Regions from separate parts of the Bacillus sp. GbtcB14 genome, predicted to be linked through region 2. Evidence: riboswitches for the same ligand, from Rfam matches in the RefSeq annotation. Region 2 holds a riboswitch; the other holds the start of a gene.
The links. Region 2 has a riboswitch for magnesium ahead of mgtA (magnesium-translocating P-type ATPase). Riboswitches for the same ligand answer to the same signal wherever they lie in the genome.
Positions count from the first base shown of each region.

Region 1: it holds a riboswitch for magnesium, as region 2 does, so the genes downstream of both, KVT31_RS08290 (P-type ATPase actuator domain-containing protein) here and mgtA (magnesium-translocating P-type ATPase) in region 2, are expected to answer to the same signal.

Region 1 covers NZ_JAGXJT010000002.1:656,309-668,113, reverse strand. Annotated here, with positions in the region: gene KVT31_RS08345 (dynamin family protein) at 1-625, shown strand, start outside; gene KVT31_RS08340 (DUF3931 domain-containing protein) at 629-883, opposite strand; gene KVT31_RS08335 (GNAT family N-acetyltransferase) at 956-1,423, shown strand; gene KVT31_RS08330 (YpbS family protein) at 1,445-1,717, shown strand; gene KVT31_RS08325 (sulfurtransferase) at 1,720-2,553, shown strand; RNA gene ssrS (6S RNA) at 2,670-2,852, shown strand; RNA gene ssrS (6S RNA) at 2,874-3,057, shown strand; gene KVT31_RS08310 (hypothetical protein) at 3,112-3,561, opposite strand; gene KVT31_RS08305 (hypothetical protein) at 3,645-3,956, shown strand; gene KVT31_RS08300 (glutathionylspermidine synthase family protein) at 3,960-5,198, shown strand; gene KVT31_RS08295 (DUF350 domain-containing protein) at 5,191-5,577, shown strand; M-box (ykoK) riboswitch at 5,705-5,870, shown strand; gene KVT31_RS08290 (P-type ATPase actuator domain-containing protein) at 6,214-6,939, shown strand; gene KVT31_RS08285 (5'-3' exonuclease) at 7,071-7,937, shown strand; gene KVT31_RS08280 (FbpB family small basic protein) at 8,298-8,438, shown strand; gene KVT31_RS08275 (DUF11 domain-containing protein) at 8,505-11,805, opposite strand, start outside.
Region 2 covers NZ_JAGXJT010000001.1:506,814-518,618, forward strand. Annotated here, with positions in the region: gene KVT31_RS02750 (MgtC/SapB family protein) at 1-488, opposite strand, end outside; gene mgtA (magnesium-translocating P-type ATPase) at 752-3,457, opposite strand; M-box (ykoK) riboswitch at 3,786-3,953, opposite strand; gene KVT31_RS02760 (DUF3932 family protein) at 4,140-4,391, opposite strand; gene rnz (ribonuclease Z) at 4,581-5,504, shown strand; gene KVT31_RS02770 (hypothetical protein) at 6,067-6,204, shown strand; gene sdaAB (L-serine ammonia-lyase, iron-sulfur-dependent subunit beta) at 6,249-6,908, shown strand; gene sdaAA (L-serine ammonia-lyase, iron-sulfur-dependent, subunit alpha) at 6,927-7,805, shown strand; gene proI (pyrroline-5-carboxylate reductase ProI) at 7,858-8,697, opposite strand; gene KVT31_RS02790 (MBL fold metallo-hydrolase) at 8,863-9,816, shown strand; gene KVT31_RS02795 (SDR family NAD(P)-dependent oxidoreductase) at 9,826-10,620, shown strand; gene KVT31_RS02800 (YqzH family protein) at 10,650-10,835, opposite strand; gene argC (N-acetyl-gamma-glutamyl-phosphate reductase) at 11,060-11,805, shown strand, end outside.

The DNA of each region.
Region 1 (11,805 bases), on a different contig from region 2:
TACTGAATTTATTAATCCAGCATCGCTTCGAACGGATGGAAATGTGAAAGTGCAGTTGCAACAGTGCGTTATGGAATTAGTAGCATTTATTCAGCATGACTTATTACAAGAAATGCGTGCGACATCATTACGCCTTGAAAAATGGATAGATGAAGCGATGAAACGTGCAAAGAATGAGATTGTGGTGAACTGTAAAGTAGAAAACGAATCAATTTCTATGAGTGGAACAGTGGATTATGAATATAAAGATATTACACATAAAGAACCGTTCCCTTCAGTTGAAATAAAAGATTTCAAAAAAGCATTGGCACATTTTAAAAATGAAAAAAGCTTTTTTGAAAAAAATGATAAAGCTTTCATGCAAGAAGAGGCTAAAGTTGTATTAGAGCCTTTCGTATCAAACTATGTAGCTGATGAAAAAGATTTATTTGTTCATCATTATAAGCAAGAATGGGATATGAAATGGAACTTATTCCAAAAAGTGATGCAGCAAGATGTGATGAACTACTATGAAAGTATATTATTTGCATTGGCTGAAACGATTGATGTATCACTATATGAACAAAGCAAAGAACAATTGCAAAAGCAGTTAGTGGAGATTGAAAAAGAAATTTATGTGATCTAATCGTTATGAGAAAAAGATTCGTTCAATTTTCTTTTGCAGTACTGTATCTAAAGATTTGACAAACCCAGCAAATTCATCGGTAGAAATCATATGAGTAAGAACGAGTCGTCTGCCGTCTGGTGTTTCACCGCATAAGACGAATGAAGAAAATTCATATGTTTTGTTTTCTACTACTAATTTTGGATAGGAATACGTGTCGCTTTTCTTTTTCTTTCCATCAATAGAGATGACGTTGCATTTTTTCTCATTGTTGTCCATGGTGAATCCCTCCTTTCTATTACTTATGGTAGACAAGGAGGGATTAGAACAATAGAGAAAGGGGAATTTTTTATGAATGTAGTAATAGAGTATATTTCGAAAGAAGCTATACCGAAACCTTTATTATTGCTTGCTGATCCAAGTGAGGGGCAAATTGATGCATATGTACAAAGAGGCTTAACATATGTAGCTAAGCAAGAGGAGCATGTTATCGGTGTATATGTTCTTTTGGAAACAAGGCCGAAGACGATGGAAATTATGAATATTGCGGTTGTAGAGCATTTGCAAGGAAAAGGGATTGGGAAGAAGCTAATAAGTCATGCCATAGAAACTGCTAAAGGATATGGTATGTCAAAACTTGAAGTTGGTACAGGCAATTCTAGTGTTTCACAACTTGCTTTATATCAAAAATGTGGATTTCGTATTTTTTCTATTGATTTTGATTACTTTTCGAAGCATTATGAAGAAGAGATTATTGAAAATGGGATTGTATGCCGTGATATGATTCGGCTTGCAATGGAATTGAATCAGAACATATAACTTATTTAGGGGGAAGAGAAGATGGAAGTACATAAAGCAATTACAGCACATTCTCGTAAACAAAATGAAAGTGTAAAAGCATGTTTACAATTAGATGCGCAGCGTGAAGCAGCGATTGAAGCAGCCGTATCTCTTGCGTCAAATGGGAAAGAATTTTCGGTTGATGTCATTAATGTTGTAACAAAGCAAATTAATGCTCTTGCAAAAAATGGTGTTACCTTGCAGCGTAAATATGTTACAGAAGAAATGGTTATGGAGTATGTAAGTCGTTTGCAAGGGAAAGAAGGTCGTTAAAGATGATAGTTACAGTCGAATGGTTACGTGAGCATATAGAAGATGAGAATGTCCGTATAATCGATTGTCGTTTTGATTTAGCGAACCCTAATTGGGGTAGAGAAAAGTATGAGGAAGAACATATTCTCCATGCGTTATATTTTGATTTAAATTTAGATTTATCAAGTCCAGTAGCAGAACATGGTGGTCGTCATCCATTGCCGAATATTGAGGAGTTTGCAGACAAGCTTTCACAAGCTGGTATTGATGAACATACGACAGTAATTGCATATGACAGTCAAGCGGGTGCAAATGCTTCTCGTCTCTGGTGGTTATTAAACTATGTAGGGCATGAGAAAGTATATATATTAGATGGCGGATTTCCAGCTTGGAAAGAGAATGGACTACCGACAACAACGGAAATTCCTGTTGCTAAACGAAAAGCATTCAAAGTAAATGTACAAGATTATATGCTTGTAACGATGGAAACAGTGAGAGAGAATATTCATGCAGGTGCAAATGTTACGTTAATTGATTCTAGAGAACCAAAACGTTATGCTGGTGTAGAGGAACTAGTTGATCCAAAAGCAGGGCATATTCCGACAGCAGTAAACTATTTTTGGAAGGATGGAATTGTCCAATCAGGACAATTTAAGAATGAAGGTGGGCAACAAGAACGATTCCAAAATCTTTCGAAAGATAAGGAAACAATTGTATATTGTGGTTCAGGCGTTACAGCCTGTCCAAATATTCTTGCATTGAAATTAGCTGGATTCCAAAATGTTAAATTGTATGCAGGTAGCTGGAGTGATTGGATTTCTTACCCAGAAAATCAAATTGCAAAAGAAGAAGATTAATCACTTGCATGCAAAAATAATTTGTATTAAAATAAGGTCACAAGCAAGAAATTGCTCGAAAAACTTTGTATTTTACACATTGGAAACAATGTGATAATATAACGACAAGTAAATAATACATCCTGCGGTGTACGTAACTTATTTATGTCTAAAACCGATGTTAGTTATACGGAAGCTCAATATTTAGCGACCATCATCAAGCCTTCCTTGTGGAGGAAGATGTACGGTAACTGTGAGGGCATCCACCTGCGAGTAGCGGGTTTTTGGACATTTACGAGGAGCGGCACGTGCGGGGGTCTTATTTCAACTAACATTATATAAAATTCCTACGGTGTACGTAGCTTATGTATGTCTTAAACCAATAAGTTTAATATGGAAGTTCAATATTTAAATGTAGCTAACATGCCATCTTTTTAAGAAGGAAGTTACAAACATTTGTGAGAGCATCCACCTGTGAGAGCAGGTTTATGGACATCTAGAGAGAACGGCATATGTGGGGCTAAATAAAAACCTTACGTTTTATACGTAAGGTTTTTTTGTTGCATATATATATTCATGTTATCTCGATTCACCTGTGAAATTTCCATAATAAATATAGCACTTTCTGTCTTCATCAATCTCTCTTGAATCTAAAGTGAACTCCATATGCGTGCCGTCGCGCTTAATATATATAATATCTGAATGAAGTGATGGTAAAATTTCTTCATAGTTCCATACATCTTTACTTTCAATCAAGTTTGAACTCGTATCCTTTAGCTCTCTAATTTCAAAACCGATGTGGAAGTAAGTAGGATCTGAAGGATCGTTAGAAAAGGTTTCTTGTTGAATATATATAACTGCTGTTCCGTCTGGATCTACTGAAGTTGCAGTAACAACATATGTATTTTTATCTTTTATAAAATATTCACAAGTCATGCGTGCGATGATTTCAGAATTAGAAATATTTGCGTAGTTCCATAAAGCTGGATACCCTTTCGTTTCATCATTAAGTCGATATTCTAAGTGCATTTTATCCCTCTTCTTCCTTTTTCTTCTACTTTATCATGCCATCCTATATAATAGAAATAGAATTTAAAAAGGGGAGTGCGAAGGTGACAAAAACGAAATGGCTAGTAGGTGGTGTCGTAACGTCTTTAATGACTGGCACCTTATTTGGCTGCGCACAAGATCTTCCCTCAAAACCGAATGATACTAGTTGTTCAGATTGGGATTGGGATGATGAACTTGGGGTATGGCAGTGTGATGATAGTAGTTCAGGTTACCGTGGGCATTATTTCTATGGTGGGCGATACTATCAAAATAAATCCGCTTTTAAAAATTCATCGGCGTTTAAGTCGTATCAATCGTCTGCGGAATTTAAAGGTGGAATTGGAAGTGGTTCAAAGGGTGGATTTGGGGGCTAACATATGTCGCAATACATAAGAGAACGAAAAGAGTTTTATTCGAAATATCCGAATTTCTGGTCGGATTTATATGAATGTGAGTATAGTTTGTTTCATGTTTTCTCTATAACAAATGAGACTATGAAACAATTACAAGTAGCGACTGAACGGATGGGGAAAATATTTTTTAAGACTGCTAGACTTTTGCGTAATTTAAGTGAAGAACAGCTTCTTGAACTTGGTTTTCCTCCTGCGAGCTTAACGTTCATTAGAATGAAAGGATTGTATCCTGAATCTGTTATTTCACGATTTGATTTCGTTGTAACTGATGATAACCAAATTAAAATGCTTGAGTTTAATAGTGATACGCCAACTTTTATTATGGAATGCTTTCAAATGAATGGAAAAGTTTGCGGAAAACTAGGCTACGATGATCCAAACTTGGATCAAGAACGGTTGCTATCTTCTGGTGTTACAAAAGCTGTTATGGAGGCGACAAAGGGAATAGATAACCCAAATGTTATTTTTACAGCACATCATGAACATATTGAGGATTGGAATACGACTATGTATTTGAGTCAGTTATGCCATGTTGAAAATAAAGTAGTGCCAATGTCAAAACTTAGAATTACAAAAGATGCTTTAGTGGATAGTGATGGAGTAAAGATTGATGTTTTATATCGCCAAACATATCCGATAGAAGATTTAATTGAGGATCAAGATCCTGAAACAGGAGACTTGGTAGGTGTGGAACTGTTGCAGCTTGTAAAAGCCGGAAAGCTTTTTATAATAAATCCTTTGTCAGCATTTTTACTTCAGCCCAAATCCATTCAGTGTCTAATTTGGGGGTTAGCAGAAGAAGAGGCCTTTTATACAAATGAGGAACAACAGTGGATTAAAGAATATATGTTACCTACATATTTAGAGCCAGATTTATTTTTAGGAAAAGGTTCTTTCGTTCAAAAACCTTCATTTGGTAGAGAAGGGGACACAATTACCGTTCGCGATAAGGACGAAAATATTATGATGCAAAATGCATATCAGACGTATAAAGCGTCACTGCCGATATTTCAAAAATATATAGAACTTCCAGTTGTATCCTTGGAAACAGAAAAAGGGATGGAGACAATGTCGTATGTGTTTGGTTCGTTTTTAATTGCTGGAAAAGCGAGTAGTATCGGTATTCGCGCTGGGGAAAAAATTACGGGGAATGAATCGTACTATTTACCGGTAGGTATAAAAAGGAGGAAAGTACATGATTAATTTTTTATTATATTTAGCAGTAACATTGGGACTTTTATGCATTGGTCTTTTCCTAATGGCAGTGACAACGAAAGTAAAAGAATTTAAGTTAATGGCCCAAGGAAATAGGGCGGTAAGCTATGTACTTGGAGGACGATTACTTGGGCTAGCTATTGTTTTATATTCGACAGCAGCTAATTCTATTTCACTTCTTGATATGGTTTCGTGGGGAGCAGTTGGGATTTTGGCTCAAATTATCGTCTTTTATTTAGCTGAGTGGCTTACACCGCGCTTTAATATAAACAAAAGTCTCGAAGAAGATAATCAAGCAGTCGGTCTTTTTCTTATGTTTTTATCGCTTTCCATTGGGATTGTAATTGCTGGTTGTATAACTTATTAAAAACTTTACGTTCAAACGTAAAGTTTTTTATTTTTATAGATGTTAGTTTGCCATACCTTTCGAAAAAATTGTAGGCTACTGTTGACATCTATTTTAAATAAGAGTAACATTTTCTATGTAATAAAATATAAGTCTCTGTTAGGTGAGGCTCCTGTATAGAGAAATGCTACTGCCCAAAAATGTCGAGAGACGCCAATGGGTCAACAGGAATGATCGAATTAAGGTTTTTCTTAACGTAGCTGGTAATGTACCTATGCTATACAGTGCTAAAACTCGGCGAGGGAGAGGTCCGTAGATTTCTAATTGTATTAGGAATCGTTTATTTGTGTATGTAATGGCCTTTACTCTTTTCGGAGTAAAGGTCTTTTTGTTACCAAGCTATGAGTAATTTCATAGTATAAACTATAAAATTAAACGAGGAGGTGAGGAGCATGTCAAATTCTGACTCGGTTCCGTTACCCATATACTTCAATTCAAAAATATATGATGTAGGCAGGAAACGACTTGTTCCTCCCTCTATATTTATCATAATGTAGCGTTTATATGCATGTTTAAGCGCTAGACACTGTTACGATAAAGTGGATAATTTGAGAAGCAAAGCGTTTCTTCCTATGTTGTACAGGAGGAGACGATAATATGTTATATGCAAACAAAACTGTGGGTAACACGTCATATAAATTAAGTAAAAAATCAATGAAAGAACAAACAATGCTTCAGAAAAATAAAGATTTATTAATTGAAATCGCAACGAGAGATGTAAAATCTGTATTTGCGTATTTTAAAACAACAAGAGACGGATTATCTATGAAAGAGGCACAAAAACGTATTCAAGTATACGGCCGAAATGAATTAACTTCAAAAAGAGCGCGTATTGCGGAATTGATGATGAAGCTAAGCGGAATGATTCCAGGTTTTTCAAAACAACATGTGCGTGATGGATCACAATGTGAGAAAATTACTGTGTCTCGAGTAGAATGTTCTAGTGTAATAGGGGTAAACGGTGAATTAAAAATGATGAATTTGCCAGTACAAGAGCTTGTTCCTGGTGATATGATTTTTCTTTCAGAAGGTGATATAGTACCAGCAGATGTACGTATCATTTACGCGAATGATTTATTAGTAAATGAATCTGTGCTAACAGGAAAAGATACAAGTATTGAGAAATTTGAAAGTTGCTATCATCTTGAGCGCAAACGATTTATTCCTTTAAAACGAATGAAAGACTATAATCCACTTGAACTTGAAAACGTATGTTTCAAAGGGACGTATATTGTTGGTGGAAATGCAAAGGCTGTAGTTGTTTCGACTGGGAAAAATACGTATTCAGGAATTCTTCATACTTGTTGTAGTAGAATGTCTTAATGTGTAAATGATGCTAAATATACAAAAACAATGTATAATAGACAAAGTTGAAAAAACGTAGAATGGTAATCTATTTATATAACCTTACGTGATGACGTGGGGTTATTATTTTTTGTAGTAGGAGAGGAATTATGAAAAAAGTATTATTAGTTGATGGTATGGCACTATTATTTCGTGCTTTTTACGCAACAAGTGTCTACGGACAATTTATGAAACGACAAGATGGTACCCCTACAAACGGGATTCATGGTTATATGAAACATTTATTAACAGCTATGCAAGCAATTGAACCAACACACATCGTAACATGCTGGGATATGGGAAGTACGACATTTAGAACAGAATCGTTCTCAAATTATAAAGCGAATCGTGCAGCGCCGCCTGAAGAATTAATTCCGCAATTTGATTTAGTTCAAGAAATGACTGCGAAATTGTCTATTCCAGTTATTGGTATGAAAGGGTATGAAGCGGATGATTGTATCGGCACGCTTGCAAAACAATACTGTAATGAAGCGGAAGTGTATATTTTAACGGGTGATACGGATTTACTTCAGCTTGTTGATAAGAACGTTACAGTAATGCTCTTGCGCAAAGGAATTGGAAATTACGAATACTACACACCAGAGAAAATCATGGAAGAAAAAGGTGTGGAGCCTTGGCAAATCGTGCATGCGAAAGCATTCATGGGAGATACGAGCGATAATTACCCAGGTGTAAAAGGTATCGGGGAAAAAACAGCGTATAAATTGATTCAAGAGCACGGAACAGTAGCAACTGTACTAGAAAATGTAGCATCATTAACGAAAGCGCAGCGTACAAAGATTGAAAGTGATCTAGAGAACTTAAATATTTCATTACAATTGGCACAAATTCATTGTGAAGTTCCTATTTCTTGTTCATTAGAAGAAGGATTACACACAATGGATGAAGAAAAACTTAGATTCGTTTGTGAAGAAATGAATTGGGGAAGACCTGAAATATTAATAAATATGCTGTAAATAGTTTTGAAAGAGGGATGTTGTATAAGTCAAACTTTGACTTATACAACATCCCTCTTTTTGTTTTTACGAATAGGATCGTAGTAAATAAAATTATATCGAACTCAATTTTAAATATATAAATGTTTTGACAAAATATATTGGTAGAAGTTGATGACAATAGCAACTTTTATAATGAAATGAAGCAATTCCAAAATAGTTTTAGGATGATCACATTTTTTCATGTTCACAAAGTTGTCAGAAAATAAACGGAATTTTCATATGAAGTTCAAATAGAATTCACAACAATCAATTATTATAAGGGCACACAGATAATTCCTTATCTTTTATATAAACCATCCCCCAAGGAGGACAATGAAAATGAGAAAAAAAGTGAGAAAATCTTTTAAACAATTATTAATTGAAAATAAACAATCACTATTAAATAATAAAGAAAATATGAAAGAAATTGAAGAGAGAATTGAGAAACGACATGTAGCATATAGTGCTGCTAGCAATTGATAATTTTGCTTATGAAAAAAGCTTGTAGTTTGGATAGTATCCAAACTACAAGCTTTTTCTTTTTTATTACTTCCACCAAATCCAAGCCCAAAAGTAATTTCGTATATTTCGAGGAGTAACGTGTATAAAATGTTCACCGTCAAAGAAGCAATTTAAATTTGGAAGTGTTTCATCTGGATTTTCTGAAATAAAGGCGACAATGTTTTCGTTGCTTGTAACGGTTACTGTAATTGGTGGATCGGTAGGTGAGACCTGAAGTTGTAACGAAATATTCGCCGTGTTTTTGAATTCATTATTAACAGGTGGACGTATCACTTGTACTGTGAATAACACGATAATTGTTTCGTTTGGTTCCAAATGAGTAGCGACTAGGAAACCGATATTCGGATTCGCTAGTGGAGAGCGTTCGCCGTTAATAAAGACAGTGCCGTTCATAAATTGTAAACCTGGTGGGATGGTATCTTGTAATGAAACATTTGAAAGTGAAATATCAGAAGTATTTGTAATACGCACCGTATAATCAAAATATTGGTTTAAATAAGCGGAGCTGACGGAAGCGTTTTTTACTACTGTTGCAGTTATAAATTGAACAGGTATACGAACGGTATTTGAATTAACAATAAAAGTAATAATTGGGTCCTGTGGTGTCAATTGGAATGCGGCCGTAACTGTTGCGGAATTGATAATGGTACTGTTTGAAGGGATAGAAGTGACGAGAACTTGAAATGTTATTGTTGCTACTCCATCTGCAGGTAAGGCGCCGATATTCATACCAGTGTCTGGACGAACATTTGGAACCGGAGTACCGTTAATTGTTACGCTGTTTTCAATAAATGTTGTACCAGATGGAATGATATCTAGGACAGAAGTACTGATTGTAGGAATTGGTGAATGATTTATTACTTCTAATGTGAAAGTTATCGTCTCTCCTGTTGTTACGATAGATTTATCAGCTGTCTTTTCAATGCGAACCATCGGATCAACTACTGTTGTTGTAACGGTATTTGTTTGCTTTGTAATTGTAATAGGCGGTTCATTCGGATCAATGGTAACAGTATAGGAAACAGAAGCATCGTTATTGATTGCAGATTGAAGAGTTGAAGAAGATATTGTTACTTGGAAAGTAATGATAGCAGATGCATTAGGATCAAGGTTTCCTAATGTAATACCATTTTCAGGGTTTGCATTAGGTTGATTGATTCCGTTAATCGTAACGCTACCCGTCACGAAGGTTGTATCTACTGGTACGGTGTCTATGACAAGAAGATTTTCAATCGTTACATTACCGCTATTCGTAATCGTAATTGTATACGTTAAAGTTTGACTAGGTAATGCATTCGTAGCATTAACAGACTTTATGGCAACGACATTATCATTTTGGACAGTTGTTGTGACGGTATTTGTTGTAGTCGTATTTGTAACAGGTAAGTTATTTGGGTTGACTATATAGTTAAAAGTAGTAATTGCTTCATTGTTGAGTTCATTTGGTGTTGGAATAGAAGTTACAGTTACTTGGAAGGAAGTGATAGCATTTCCACCTACTATTATAGTGCCAATTGGTATGCCACTTACTGGATTCACTCCCGGAAGAGTTTCTCCGTTTACAATGACGCTATTTTCAACAAATGTAGTACCTTGAGGAATAATATCTTGAATGACTACATCATTTGCTGCAATATTACCAGTTTGATTGAGTGTAATCGTATACGTTAACGTGTCACCGACTGTTGCAAATGCACGGTCAACTGCTTTATTACTATTCAAATTCGCATGATTAATTGTTGTTACGGCAGCTGATGAAATAATAGTTTCTGTAATAGGTGGCTGGTTTGGTACCGTGTATTGGTATTCAATTGTACTCGTGTTAGAGATTGGATTTGTTTGCGGAATCGAAGTAACCCGTACTTGGAATAGAATAGTTGCTGTCGTATTAGGCGGAATGTTATCAAGTTGTATCCCGCTAAGTGGATTGTCATTTGGACGAGCGTTTCCATTCACAATAACACTATTCTCTATAAAGCTCGTATTTGCTGGGATGATATCTGTAACAATAATATTTTCCACTTGTATATTTCCATTATTTATGATTGAAATTGTATAAGGGATAATAGTTTGTAGGTCAGCATATTGGATAGGTGTTGTTTTTGTTGCAATTACAGTAGCAGAAATAACTTCAGTGAAGGTAATATTACTAGTCGATATTTGTTCCTCACCATTAATTGTATAACGAGAAGTCGATTGATTTTGAATACGACCGCTAGCTGGAAGAGCTACGATGGTAACAGAAAAGGTGACTGGGATAGAAACGTTAGGAGCAATCGTTCCTACAAGTATACCAGCACTTGGATTGGCGTTAAGTTGAGGAATGTTATTTACTAAAACGCTACCTTCTATAAAGATTGTTCCATCAGGTATATTGTCTGTAAATACAACAGCAGTAGCATCCGTATTTCCTATATTCGTTAAAGTTGTTGTATAAGTTAAAATGTTACCAATCGTTACAGAAGTCAAATCAACAGTTTTCAGTGAAACGATATCAGCATCATTAATTTGAACGAAAGTAGTATTGGAAGTAGTAGATTTTTGAATTGGTGCAAAATCAGGATTGAAAATAAAGTCGTAGACGATGTTTGTCGTATTAGGTGTTGGATTTACAGCAGGTAAATTCGTAACGGAAACTTGGAACGTTATTGTAGTCGCTTGACCTGGCGTAATATTAGGAATGGAAAAGCCGATATTCGGATCTGCTGCAGGAAGTACAGTGTTGTTAACTGTTACACTTCCTGGAATAAATACTGTTCCATCTTCTATAGTATCTGTAAAAAAGATGGAGTTAGTTGTAGTGGATCCATTATTTTGAATGAATACTGTATATGCAATGGTTTCACCAATATTAGCTAATACTTTATTAGCGGATTTTGTAGCGATAAGAATAACATCAATAAATTGTATATTTGTAGTATTGGAAGAGGTCGTTTCTGAAATTGGTGGTGCGCTTTGTTCCGGTTTATATTCATAGTGAATGACAGCGATATTATTAATATTATTTTGTGAAGGTATAGAGACTACATTTACTTGGAACGTAACAATAATCGTATTATTTGGAAGGATAATACCAAGATTGATACCGGTAACTGGATTTTCATTAGGTCTTGGTACGCCATCTACAAGGATGCTATTTGGAACGAATGTTGTACCAGCAGCAATTGCGTCAATTAGGAGAGTATTTGTAATAGGTATTGTACCAGCGTTTGTAACGGCGACTGTATATGTGATAATTTGGCCGATACGTGTAACAGATCTGTTAGCGGATTTAATTGCACTAACATTCGCCGTCCGCACGTCAGTATTTACTGCATTTGATAAC
Region 2 (11,805 bases):
AACCGAATATGGGCTTCATGTTCTTCTGAACAAGTAAGAGAAAGGAAGTAGTTCGTTTGTTCAGGTGACTCTTCTTTTGATTTTTGATTCATAAAGAGAGCGATTGGGCGGAGTAGTATATTTGCCAGTAAAACGCCGGTTGCACCTAACATAGCTGCAACGAGGAAACCAGCGCCTGTAAGAGTACCAACAGCAGCTGCGCACCATAGAGTAGCCGCTGTATTAAGCCCTCTAATACTAAAACCATCGCGGATAATAACGCCGCCTCCTAAAAAACCAATCCCACTAACGACTTGAGCGGCAATACGTGAGGGGCTAGCATCGTGATCAAGCATGACGGATAATAAAACAAATATACAGGCACCAAGTGATACGAGAGCATTTGTCCGTAATCCAGCCATCCTGTGTCTCCATTGCCGTTCCATTCCGATGCAAGCACCTACAATAATTGCGATAAATAATCTTAATACAATGTCATACCATACCATCATGGTCACCTCCATACATATAAGTCCATGTTATGTTGTTGAGAATGAGTGGGGGGTACCCGCTCATTCTCATTTTTATCTCGCTATTTGCGGGCAGATGAAAGCTTCACTTTATCCCGCTTTAATGGGCAGTAAGACCCCCACCTCAAAATTCAGCGAAAGCAAAGAGGTTAGGTGGGGGATCAACTGCCCATAAAAGTCCGATTGGTTCAACTAATAATCAGTGGGGGATGAAGAAAACCCCCACTGATTAAAGTTTCACTTTATAACCAGCTATGAAACTTTTTAATATAAACTTTTTTTAGGAACTGTGTTAAGAAAGCATAGCCTAATAGTATTCCTATTAACCAAGGGAAATAGCTAAGTGGTAATGCTTGTAATCCAACAGCTGCTCCAAGTGGCGAGAATGGAATATAAATTCCGATTGCCATAATACAAGCGGTCAATAAAAGAATCGGTATTGATGCAGTACTTTGAATGAACGGAATCTTCTGTGTTCTTATCATGTGAACAATTAAAGTTTGTGTTAGTAATCCAACGACAAACCAACCAGATTGGAATAATGATTGTTCGCTAGCTGTATTTGCACCGAAGACGTTCCACATGACTACATATGTGATGATATCAAATATGGAACTAATGGGACCGATACAAATAATGAAGTTCCGTAAGTTTGCAGTATCCCATTTTCTTGGTTTTTCTAAAAACTCTTTATCCATTTTGTCCCATGGAATAGACAGTTGTGAAATATCATAAAGCAAGTTTTGAATTAAAAGGTGAATGGCAAGCATCGGCAAGAAGGGGATGAAAGCACTTGCTACTAACACACTAAATACATTTCCGAAGTTAGAGCTAGCTGTCATTTTAATATATTTTAAAATGTTTCCGAATGTAGTGCGTCCTTCTAAAATACCTGCTTCTAATATTGTTAAGCTTTTTTCAAGTAAAATAATGTCGGAAGACTCTTTTGCAATATCGGTAGCAGTATCAACAGATATGCCAACATCAGCTTCACGTAACGCTACGGCATCGTTAATACCATCTCCCATATAACCTACAGTGTGTCCGTTTCCTTGTAATACTCGTATAATGCGAGATTTTTGCATTGGATTTAGTTTAGCAAATACAGTTGTTTCTTCGGCTAATTTTGCTAATGCTTTATCAGGTAAAGATTCGATTTCGTAACCAAGGACAGGCTCACCGATATTTAATCCAACTTCTTTGCAAACTTTTCTTGTCACGATTTCGTTATCGCCAGTTAAAATTTTTACTTGTACACCATGTTTCTGTAATGCTTGAATGGCAGTAGCTGCAGATGGTTTCGGTGGATCTAAAAAGCCGATATATCCAGCGAGAATCATATTATTTTCATCTTGTACCGTGTACTCTATATCATTTATTGGTCTATCTTTTTTATAAGCTACAGCAATAACACGCATACCTTCACTATTTAATGTCTCACTTAGTTGTTTTACATTTGAGCGCATGTCATCGGTAAGAGAAACAACTTTTCCAGCTACTTCAGTGTAGTTACAAATAGATAAAATTTCTTCTACTGCCCCTTTACAAACCATTGTATGCTCACCTGAAATATCTTTCACGATGACAGACATACGCCGGCGAGCAAAATCAAATGGAATTTCATCTAGTTTTTGAAAAATGGATGGATTAAACTTCTGGTTTTCTTCTGTATGTTTCATAACGGCTTTATCTATTAAATTTTTCAATCCTGTTTGATAGAAGCTATTTAAATAGGCGAAGTGTAATACACGATTACATGTATTACCGTTTGGATCTAAATGCCGGACAAGTACAACTTTATCTTCTGTTAAAGTACCTGTTTTATCGGTACAAAGAATGTTCATAGCACCTAAGTTTTGAATAGAATTCAGTTGTTTTACAATTACTTTCTGTTTAGACATGTTAACGGCACCTTTTGCTAAATTAGCAGTTACAATCATTGGTAACATTTCAGGTGTGAGACCAACAGCAATTGCGATAGCGAAGAAGAAAGCCTCTTGCCAATCCCCTTTTGTGAATCCGTTAATGAGAAGAACGATAGGCGCCATAATAAGCATGAATGTAATTAAGAGCCAGCTTACTTTGTTTACACCTTTATCAAAGCTTGTTTCTACTCGTTTGCCGATTACCTTTTTTGCTAAAGAGCCGAAATACGTATCAGTACTTGTGGAGATGACAACAGCTTTTGCACTACCACTTACAATATTTGTACCCATAAAACAAAGGTTTTCCATATCGAGTGGATTGTAATTTTTTTTCATGTTTTTCGGTAAGATATGTTTATTCTCTGTATGGTAGCAGTTTTCATACTTTTCCACAGGAAGTGCTTCCCCAGTTAAAGAAGACTGATTCACAAATAAATCTTTAGCTGATAAAATACGCACATCAGCTGGAACGATATCACCGGCTGAAAGTGAAATAATATCGCCAGGTACAAGTTCTTCAATTGGAATTTCCGTTGAATCATTTTGCTTCAAATTCATTACGTTTTTTGTTTCGTGTACAAATCCATCTATTCTAAAGACGCTCGCCGTTGTTCGAACCATAGCTTTTAACTGATCCGCAGCTTTTTGAGAACGAAATTCTTGTAGAAAGCGAATCGTTGCACTTAGCATTACCATTACAGATACGACAATGGTTCCTTGTATGTCATCTGTGAAAAAAGAGAGTGCGCCGAGAGCTAATAAAACAAAAATAAATGGATTTTTAAATGCCAGTAGAAATTGAATGTACCACGGTGATGTTTTATTATGAGCGATTTCATTCGGACCATATAAAGTAAGTCTACGAGTCGCTTCTTGTTTAGAGAGTCCATCTTCTGTTGTTTCTAAAAGTTGTAACGCCTTGTTTGCACCTTGTGTTGCGACTTCCACCAATAATTCGTTATTTGTTTTCATACGATCTTGATCGTAAGAATGTTTTGTTTCTTGTCTTTGTAAATTTAACATCGGTAGTTCCTCCTTTTTCATGAAGGAGGAAACAATCTGTTACTCGACTATTTAAAATTAGGAGGAACAGCTTCTTTCCTACCTACATGATGAAATATTAATGTAAAACATATGGGTATCTGGGCCGAATCATCAATTGCCAACTGTTCCTCACCTCCGTACAATTTAGTAGTTTCTGAATATGCTATGTTTGTTTCATAGTAAGGTGCATATATAAAAAGACCTTTACTCAAAACGAGTAAAGGTCTGAATTCGCAGTTAAAAGAGTCCACAACAAAGACTGTTAGTAAACATAGATAAAAACAGTTTTTGTGTATGACAAAAATACATGCACCTCTCCCTCGTTGAGTTTTAGCACTGTATAGCATAGGTACTGAAACCAGCTACGTTAAGAAAGGCCTTCATTCCGACCTTTCCTGTTGACCCATTGGCGTCTCTCGACATTTTTGGGCAGCAGCGTTTCTCTATACAGGAGCCTCACCTAACAGAGACCATATTCAATTACAATTTGAATGTTAGCACTGTAAATTTATAGTGTCAATATCTTTTTTTGAAAAATCAAATAGGTTTATGATAGCTATATAGTAGGAAATAAGCGGAGTTTTTTTGAAATAACGTTGGAAAATAAATATTGTAATGAACATAAATAAAAAGCACTGATCACAGTGCTTTTTATTATAGATTATGAGATTGTAGCATTTTCAAAAATAACAATTTCTGAACTGTTTGTTGTTGAAACGCGTTGTGCGTAATAGGTTAAAGTTGAAGAAATATATGTTGGTAACGAATCATTTGTATGTGTTGTTGTATATTCATGGATTAATTCTTTCAAAGTCGTCCATTCTAATTGTGCTGGGTGATCAGACACGAAAGAACTTACCCAGCGATCAAATGAAGATGAAAAATCAGTTTGTAAACGAAATGCTTCTTTCATAATAAAACGCTCCCTTAAAATGTAGTATAATCATTTTAACATAAAACACGAACAATTGCTAAGTTTTTCGAGTATAACGTTCGTGTTATATAGTTGTCTAGATGATTGGTTATGTAAATTCGATTTGCCATTTGAAATAACATTCCGTAAGATAAAAGGTAGATTATATAAAGAGCTGGAGGAAAGAAAGTGGAATTTGTATTTTTAGGAACTGGTGCAGGTGTTCCTTCGAAAGGAAGGAACGTTTCGGCAATTGCTTTGCAATTGTTAGAAGAACGAGGACAGACTTGGTTATTTGATTGTGGCGAGGCGACGCAACATCAAATATTACATACATCAGTACGCCCACGCCGCATTGAAAAAATATTTATTACGCATTTACACGGTGATCATATTTTTGGCTTGCCTGGTTTATTGGGAAGCCGTTCATTTCAAGGAGGGACTACACCTCTAACAGTGTATGGACCAAAAGGAATTAAACAATTTATTGAAGTGGCATTATCAGTAAGTACGACACATGTAAAATATCCACTTGAAATTGTTGAGATAACAGAAGAAGGTACTGTATTTGAAGATAATGAATTTCACGTGGAAACGAAAAGATTGTCACATGGCATTGAATGTTTTGGGTATCGCATCGTAGAGAAGGATATACAAGGAGCCCTTTTAGTCGATAAATTGCTGGAGATGGGTGTGAAACCTGGCCCGCTCTTTAAACGTTTAAAAGATGGAGAAGTAGTTGAATTAAAAAATGGTACGATACTAAATGGAAAAGACTTTATTGGTCCGCCTCAAAAGGGAAGAATTATTACCATTTTAGGTGATACAAGATATTGTGAAGCGAGTAGAGAGCTGGCACAAGACGCTGATGTACTTGTTCATGAGGCAACTTTTGCGGCAGAAGATGAACAACAAGCGTATGATTATTTTCATTCTACATCTAAGCAAGCTGCGAGTATTGCACTTCAGGCAAATGCAAAACGATTAATATTGACTCATATTAGTTCTCGTTATCAAGGAGATACATATAAGGAATTATGGAAAGAGGCAAGAGAGCTATTTTCTAATACAGAAATAGCTACGGATTTGAAATCATTTCCAGTAGATAGATAATAATGGTGTGAAAAAATGGTGACGAAAGGTTGCCATTTTTTTATTTCTAAAAAAAATTTAAAATAAATCTGTTATCATTTTATGTTTATATTGGATGAAACAGAAAATTTTTATGATGTGAAGATATAGGACAAAAATACATAGTACCGATTATTTAGAGAAACTGTTATATAAGTCAGACGACATACGAGTGGTACAAATACCAAAAACGGATTGTTATTCAGAACTTTTAAAATTCATTAAAAGTAAGCGTTTTATTAAAAACAAGCTATAATGAGGGCAGATTATAATTTATTGTAGGCTACATGCGTTTTAGCCATTTGTCGTAACAAGTGGAGTTAACTAAATCGTGAGAGGGAAACATGGGAATTATAAATAAGAAGGATATTACTATTATTTGTACTATGTCTTTTTTCACTTTTTATTTTTAAAGCACGAAAAGGTATGAAAGCAATGGGAGTTTCACTTGTTTATGCTATCCTTGTAAGGGGTTCTGTGTTAAACTTTGGATTGCTACCAGACTTTATTCTGGATTAGCCTATATTATTTTTAAATGAAGGTAATGCTAAGTTTCTTATTTATTATGATAGCTGGTATTATTTCAGGATATATTGTTTCACTGTTATTCAAAAACGATCCAATTCGTACAGCGGAACAAATTCGTCGTACAACTGGAAAAGCAACCGATTCGGTAGCTTAATAGAATAGTAAAATTTTTTTCATAGAGGTTTAGGGGGAGTTATGATGAAGTATCGCTCAGTATTTGATATTATTGGTCCAGTTATGATTGGTCCATCAAGTTCACATACAGCAGGCGCAGCAAGAATGGGGCAAGTTGCTCGCCAGCTGTTTCGTCATGAACCAGAAAGAGTAAGCATTTCATTATATGGATCATTTGCAAAGACGTATCGAGGGCATGGTACGGATGTAGCACTGATCGGTGGAATATTAGGCTTTGAAACAGATGACCTACGTATTCCAGAGGCGCTAGACATAGCAAAAGAGCGCAAAATCGAAGTAGAATTCATTGAAGAAGATGCAAATGCACCTCACCCAAATACAGCGAGAATTCGTTTGTATAAAGGTGAAGAAGAAATTGAAGTTGTTGCTTGCTCAATTGGTGGCGGTAAAATTGAAGTTGTAGAATTAAACGGATTCGATCTTCAATTAACAGGCACGAGTCCAGCACTACTTATTGTAAATAACGATCGCTTCGGTGCTATTGCAGCAGTAGCTTCAATCCTTGCGAAACATGAAATTAACATTAGTACAATGAGTGTTTCTCGTAAAGAAAAAGGAAGAAGAGCGCTTATGGTTATCGAAACAGATGAATTATTAGCAGATGAAGTGATTGAAGAAATAAACGCGCAACAAAATATTTGTCAAGTAACTATTATGGAATAATTGCAGGGGGGACACACCATGTTTCGGAACGCAGCGGAACTAGTGGCGCAAGCTAAAGAACAAAATGTAAAAATCGCAGAAATTATGATTCAATGTGAAATGGAAACAAGAAATATTTCACGTGAAGAAGTAATTGCTGGTATGGAAAAGAACTTAGTCGTAATGGAGCAAGCAGTAGAACGTGGTATTCGCGGAGTGAAATCACCAACTGGTTTAACCGGCGGAGATGCTGTAAAAGTTCAGACGTATATGAATAGCGGAAAAGGCTTATCTGGAGATACGATTTTGGACGCAGTGAGTAAAGCTGTTGCAACAAATGAAGTAAACGCAGCGATGGGAATTATTTGTGCAACACCAACAGCAGGGTCTGCTGGAACAGTGCCGGGTGTACTATTTGCACTAAGAGAAAAATTGCAGCCGACACGTGAAGAAATGATTGAATTCTTATTTACAGCAGGAGCTTTCGGTATGGTTGTTGCGAATAACGCTTGCATTTCTGGTGCAGCGGGAGGATGCCAAGCTGAAGTTGGTTCAGCAAGTGGAATGGCAGCTGCAGCTGCAGTTGAAATGGCTGGTGGAACACAAGATCAAGCAGCTACAGCGATGGCAATTTCATTAAAGAACATGCTTGGTTTAGTATGCGATCCTGTTGCAGGACTTGTAGAAGTACCTTGCGTAAAACGTAATGCAGCAGGAGCTGCAAATGCGATGATTTCAGCTGATTTAGCATTAGCTGGCGTAACGAGTACAATTCCATGTGATGAAGTAATTGAGGCAATGTTTAGAATCGGACAAACGATGCCAGTAGCACTTCGTGAAACAGCTGAAGGTGGACTTGCAGCAACACCGACTGGTCGTCGTCTGCAAGAAGAGATTTTTGGGAAGACTAATAACTAAACGATATATGTTTATAAAAAAATGGAGCTCAAGTAAGATTGAGCTCCATTTTTTATTTTTCTTTTGTTAGTTGTTCTAATGTTTTCCCAAGATTATGTGATCGTTTTGTAGCCTGTGTAATACAAGAAATAAGCGCTTGTTGAAATTTATGTTCTTGTAATACTTCAATGCCTGCTTCGGTCGTTCCACCAGGAGAAGTAATTTCCTTTCGCAAAACAGAAGGGTGTTTTTCACTTGCTTTTAGCATTTCAGCAGCACCAATCATCGTCTGGAGAATAAGTGACTTTGCAACATCTTCTTTTAAACCAATTGTTTTTGCGGCTTCTTCCATCGCTTCCACTACGTAATAAATATAAGCAGGTCCACTTCCAGATAATGCAGTGACAGCATGCATATCTTCTTCCTCTACAACAGAGACGAGACCGATTGTTTCAAATAAAGCTATAGCAGTGCGAATATGTTCCGCCGTTGCATCTTTTGAAGGCGAGATAGCAGTAGCTGATTTTAAAATAGCTGCAGATGTATTTGGCATCGCACGAATAATCGGAACATCTTTTTGAAGTAGGTTTCTAATTGAGTGAGTAGAAACACCTGCTAATAGGGAAATAATAAGCAGGTTATTATGTATATCTTCTTTAAAAGGAGTAAGCGCTTCTGTAACATCCTTCGGTTTCATTGCTAGAAAAAGAATAGTTGTATCAGTAAGTAGCTCTTTTTTATTATGCGTACCTTTGACGCCGTATTTTTTATGTAGCTCCTGCAATCTTGTTTCGTTAGAACGATTACTTACGGTAATTTGTTCGCCTTTCACAACATTTGCATGTAACAAGCCACCAATAATAGCTTCAGCAATAGAGCCTGCACCGAGAAAGGAAATGTTTTGAATAGACATGATGTTCCTCCTTTAAATTTGGTTAGAAATTCTTATAAATGTACATACATTCGTTTTTTTATAGAAAACACCTCTTTTTATCTGAAAATAATGACAAATATATGTGGAAGTTGTAAACTGAAGAAGTATTCATTTTTGAACCGGAAAGAGACAGGGGGGCTAAGCATGACGGCGATTCACCGAATGGAGATTCCTGTGCCATTTGCAGTTGAGACTGTGAATGTGTTTTTAGTTGAGGGGGAGACATTAACATTAATTGATACAGGGACGAATACAGAAGAGGCAAGAAATGCGTTAGAAAGTCAATTAGGTGCATTAGGATATACGATAGAAGATATTGAAACAGTAATCATTACGCACCATCATGCGGATCATTGTGGGCTTTTAAATATATTTTCTGAGAAAACGAACATTATTGGACATCCCTGGAATGAGCCTTGGATCACGCAAAACCCAAAATTTTTAAAGTGGTATCATGAGTTTTTTAGAGAGACAGCTTTGCAATTTGGTGTTCCAGCAGCATTTTTGAAAGACGAGGCGTTATTGACGACAAGGACACTGAAATATTCTTGTAATAGATCGTTAACGCATACTGTGAGAGAAGGAGATCGTATTGATTCTCTGCCTGGATTTACAGTACTTGAAACACCAGGTCATGCTTCTACTCATATTTCTTTATATAGAGAATCTGATGGAATATTAATTGGTGGAGATGCTCTCATTAGTCATATTTCTTCGAATCCAATACTAGAACCACCATATGAGGGGCAAACAGAACGGGCACGCCCATTACTACAATATAATCAAACATTACAGCGTTTAAGCGAAATGAATATTTCACGCATTTTATCAGGGCATGGGGAAGATGTTCTAAATGTGAAACAACTTATTGAAACGAGATTACAAAAGCAAGAAACACGTGCGTTTAAAGTACTTGAGTTATTAAAGGAAAAACCAATGACAGCATTTGAAGTATGTGTAAAACTATTTCCGGTATTATATAAAGAACAATTACCACTTACTATTTCAGAAACGGTTGGACAATTGGACTATTTAGCATATAATCAACAAGTGATGATTGATGAGTCATCGCAACAATTGATTTATTATGCAAAGTAGGTGACAGCAATGACAGGACGTTTACAAAATAAAGTAATCGTCATTACAGGTGCTTCTAGTGGGATTGGTGAGCAAGTTGCAATGCAAGTTGCAGCACAGGGAGCGACTCCAGTATTAATGGCTCGAACAGAAGAAAAACTACAAGCGCTAGTAGACAAAATTAAAGAAACTTATAATACGCCTTGCTATTATTATGTATTAGATGTAAGTGAAGAGATGGAAGTACAGTCTGTTTTTTCAAAGGTATTACAAGAAGTGGGACGTATTGATATATTAGTAAACAATGCGGGATTTGGTATTTTTAAAACGTTTGAAGATGCGTCAATGGGTGAAGTAAAAGATATGTTCCAAGTAAATGTATTTGGATTAGTAGCATGTACGAAAGCGGTACTACCTTATATGGTAAACAAGAATGAAGGACATATTATTAATATTGCTTCACTTGCTGGAAAAATTGCAACTCCGAAATCGAGTGCTTATGCAGCAACGAAACATGCCGTATTAGGATTTACGAATAGTTTACGTATGGAATTAGCGAATACAGATATTTATGTTACAGCGATTAATCCAGGTCCAATAGATACAAACTTTTTTGAAATAGCTGATCAATCCGGTACATATGTGAAAAATATGGGACGATACATGTTAAAACCAACATATGTAGCAGAACAAATCGTGCAATCAATGAAAACGAAAAAGCGTGAAGTAAACTTACCGAAGTGGATGGGCATTGGTCCGAAACTTTATGCTCTATTCCCAGGTTTATTTGAGCGTGTTGCAGGCAAATCATTAAGTAAAAAATAGGAGATTTCCATATGGAAATCTCCTATTTTTTATTTTCCAGTCACATAATCGTAAACGATATCCTCAACTGCCTCGTAGACATCAATTTCAGTATTTGAATGAATTATCGTTTGAATATGTTTAATTAGCATTTCCTGATCCTCATTTGACATAGGATTACATTGATATTGCTGAAAACTTTTTATAATCATTTTCTCAATTAATTTCTCATTCATGTTTTCCCCCGCCTGTATGTATACATGTATTGTTTTATTGTACTTGAAGTGAAATGAAAAAACTACCATGCACTATTTATGTATAAAAATCCGGTTGTGTATATTGTTTTTCTAGTAAAATTAAGTTATTTAAGTTTTAAAAATTTATAAATATTTAATTGACTCTATAAATATACAATATTATAATCATACTTAATTTAAAGAATCGATATGAGGAGGAGCCTATGAAAGTCGCGATTATTGGAGCAACTGGGTATGGGGGTATTGAGTTAATTCGGTTATTAGAGCAACATCCATATTTTTCGATAGCATCTCTTCATTCTTTTTCGCAAGTTGGCGAGTGTATAACAAATGTATATCCGCATTTTCAAAATGTTTTTGTTCATACGTTACAAGAAATTGATGCGGAGGAAATAGTGAAGGAAGCAGAAATTGTATTTTTAGCAACCCCAGCAGGAGTATCAGCAGAGTTAACTCCAAAACTATTAGCAGTAGGTCTAAAAGTAATTGACCTATCCGGAGACTTTCGTATGAAAGATCCTTTGATATATGAACAGTGGTATAAAAGGACAGCTGCAAAAGAAGAAGTTCTTAGGGAAGCTGTATATGGGTTAAGTGAATGGAAAAGGTCCGAGATTCAAAATGCAAATTTAATTGCAAACCCAGGATGTTTTGCTACAGCTGCATTATTAGCGATATTGCCGTTAGTATGTAGCGGCATAATTGAAGAAGATTCAATTATTATAGATGCGAAATCAGGAGTATCTGGAGCAGGCAAAACGCCAACAACGATGACTCACTTTCCTGAGTTATACGATAACTTACGTATTTATAAAGTAAATGAGCATCAACACGTTCCTGAGATTGAGCAAATGCTTGCAGAGTGGAATAGGGAAACGAAGCCAATCACGTTTAGTACACATTTAATTCCGATATCACGAGGGATTATGATTACACTGTATGCGAAAGT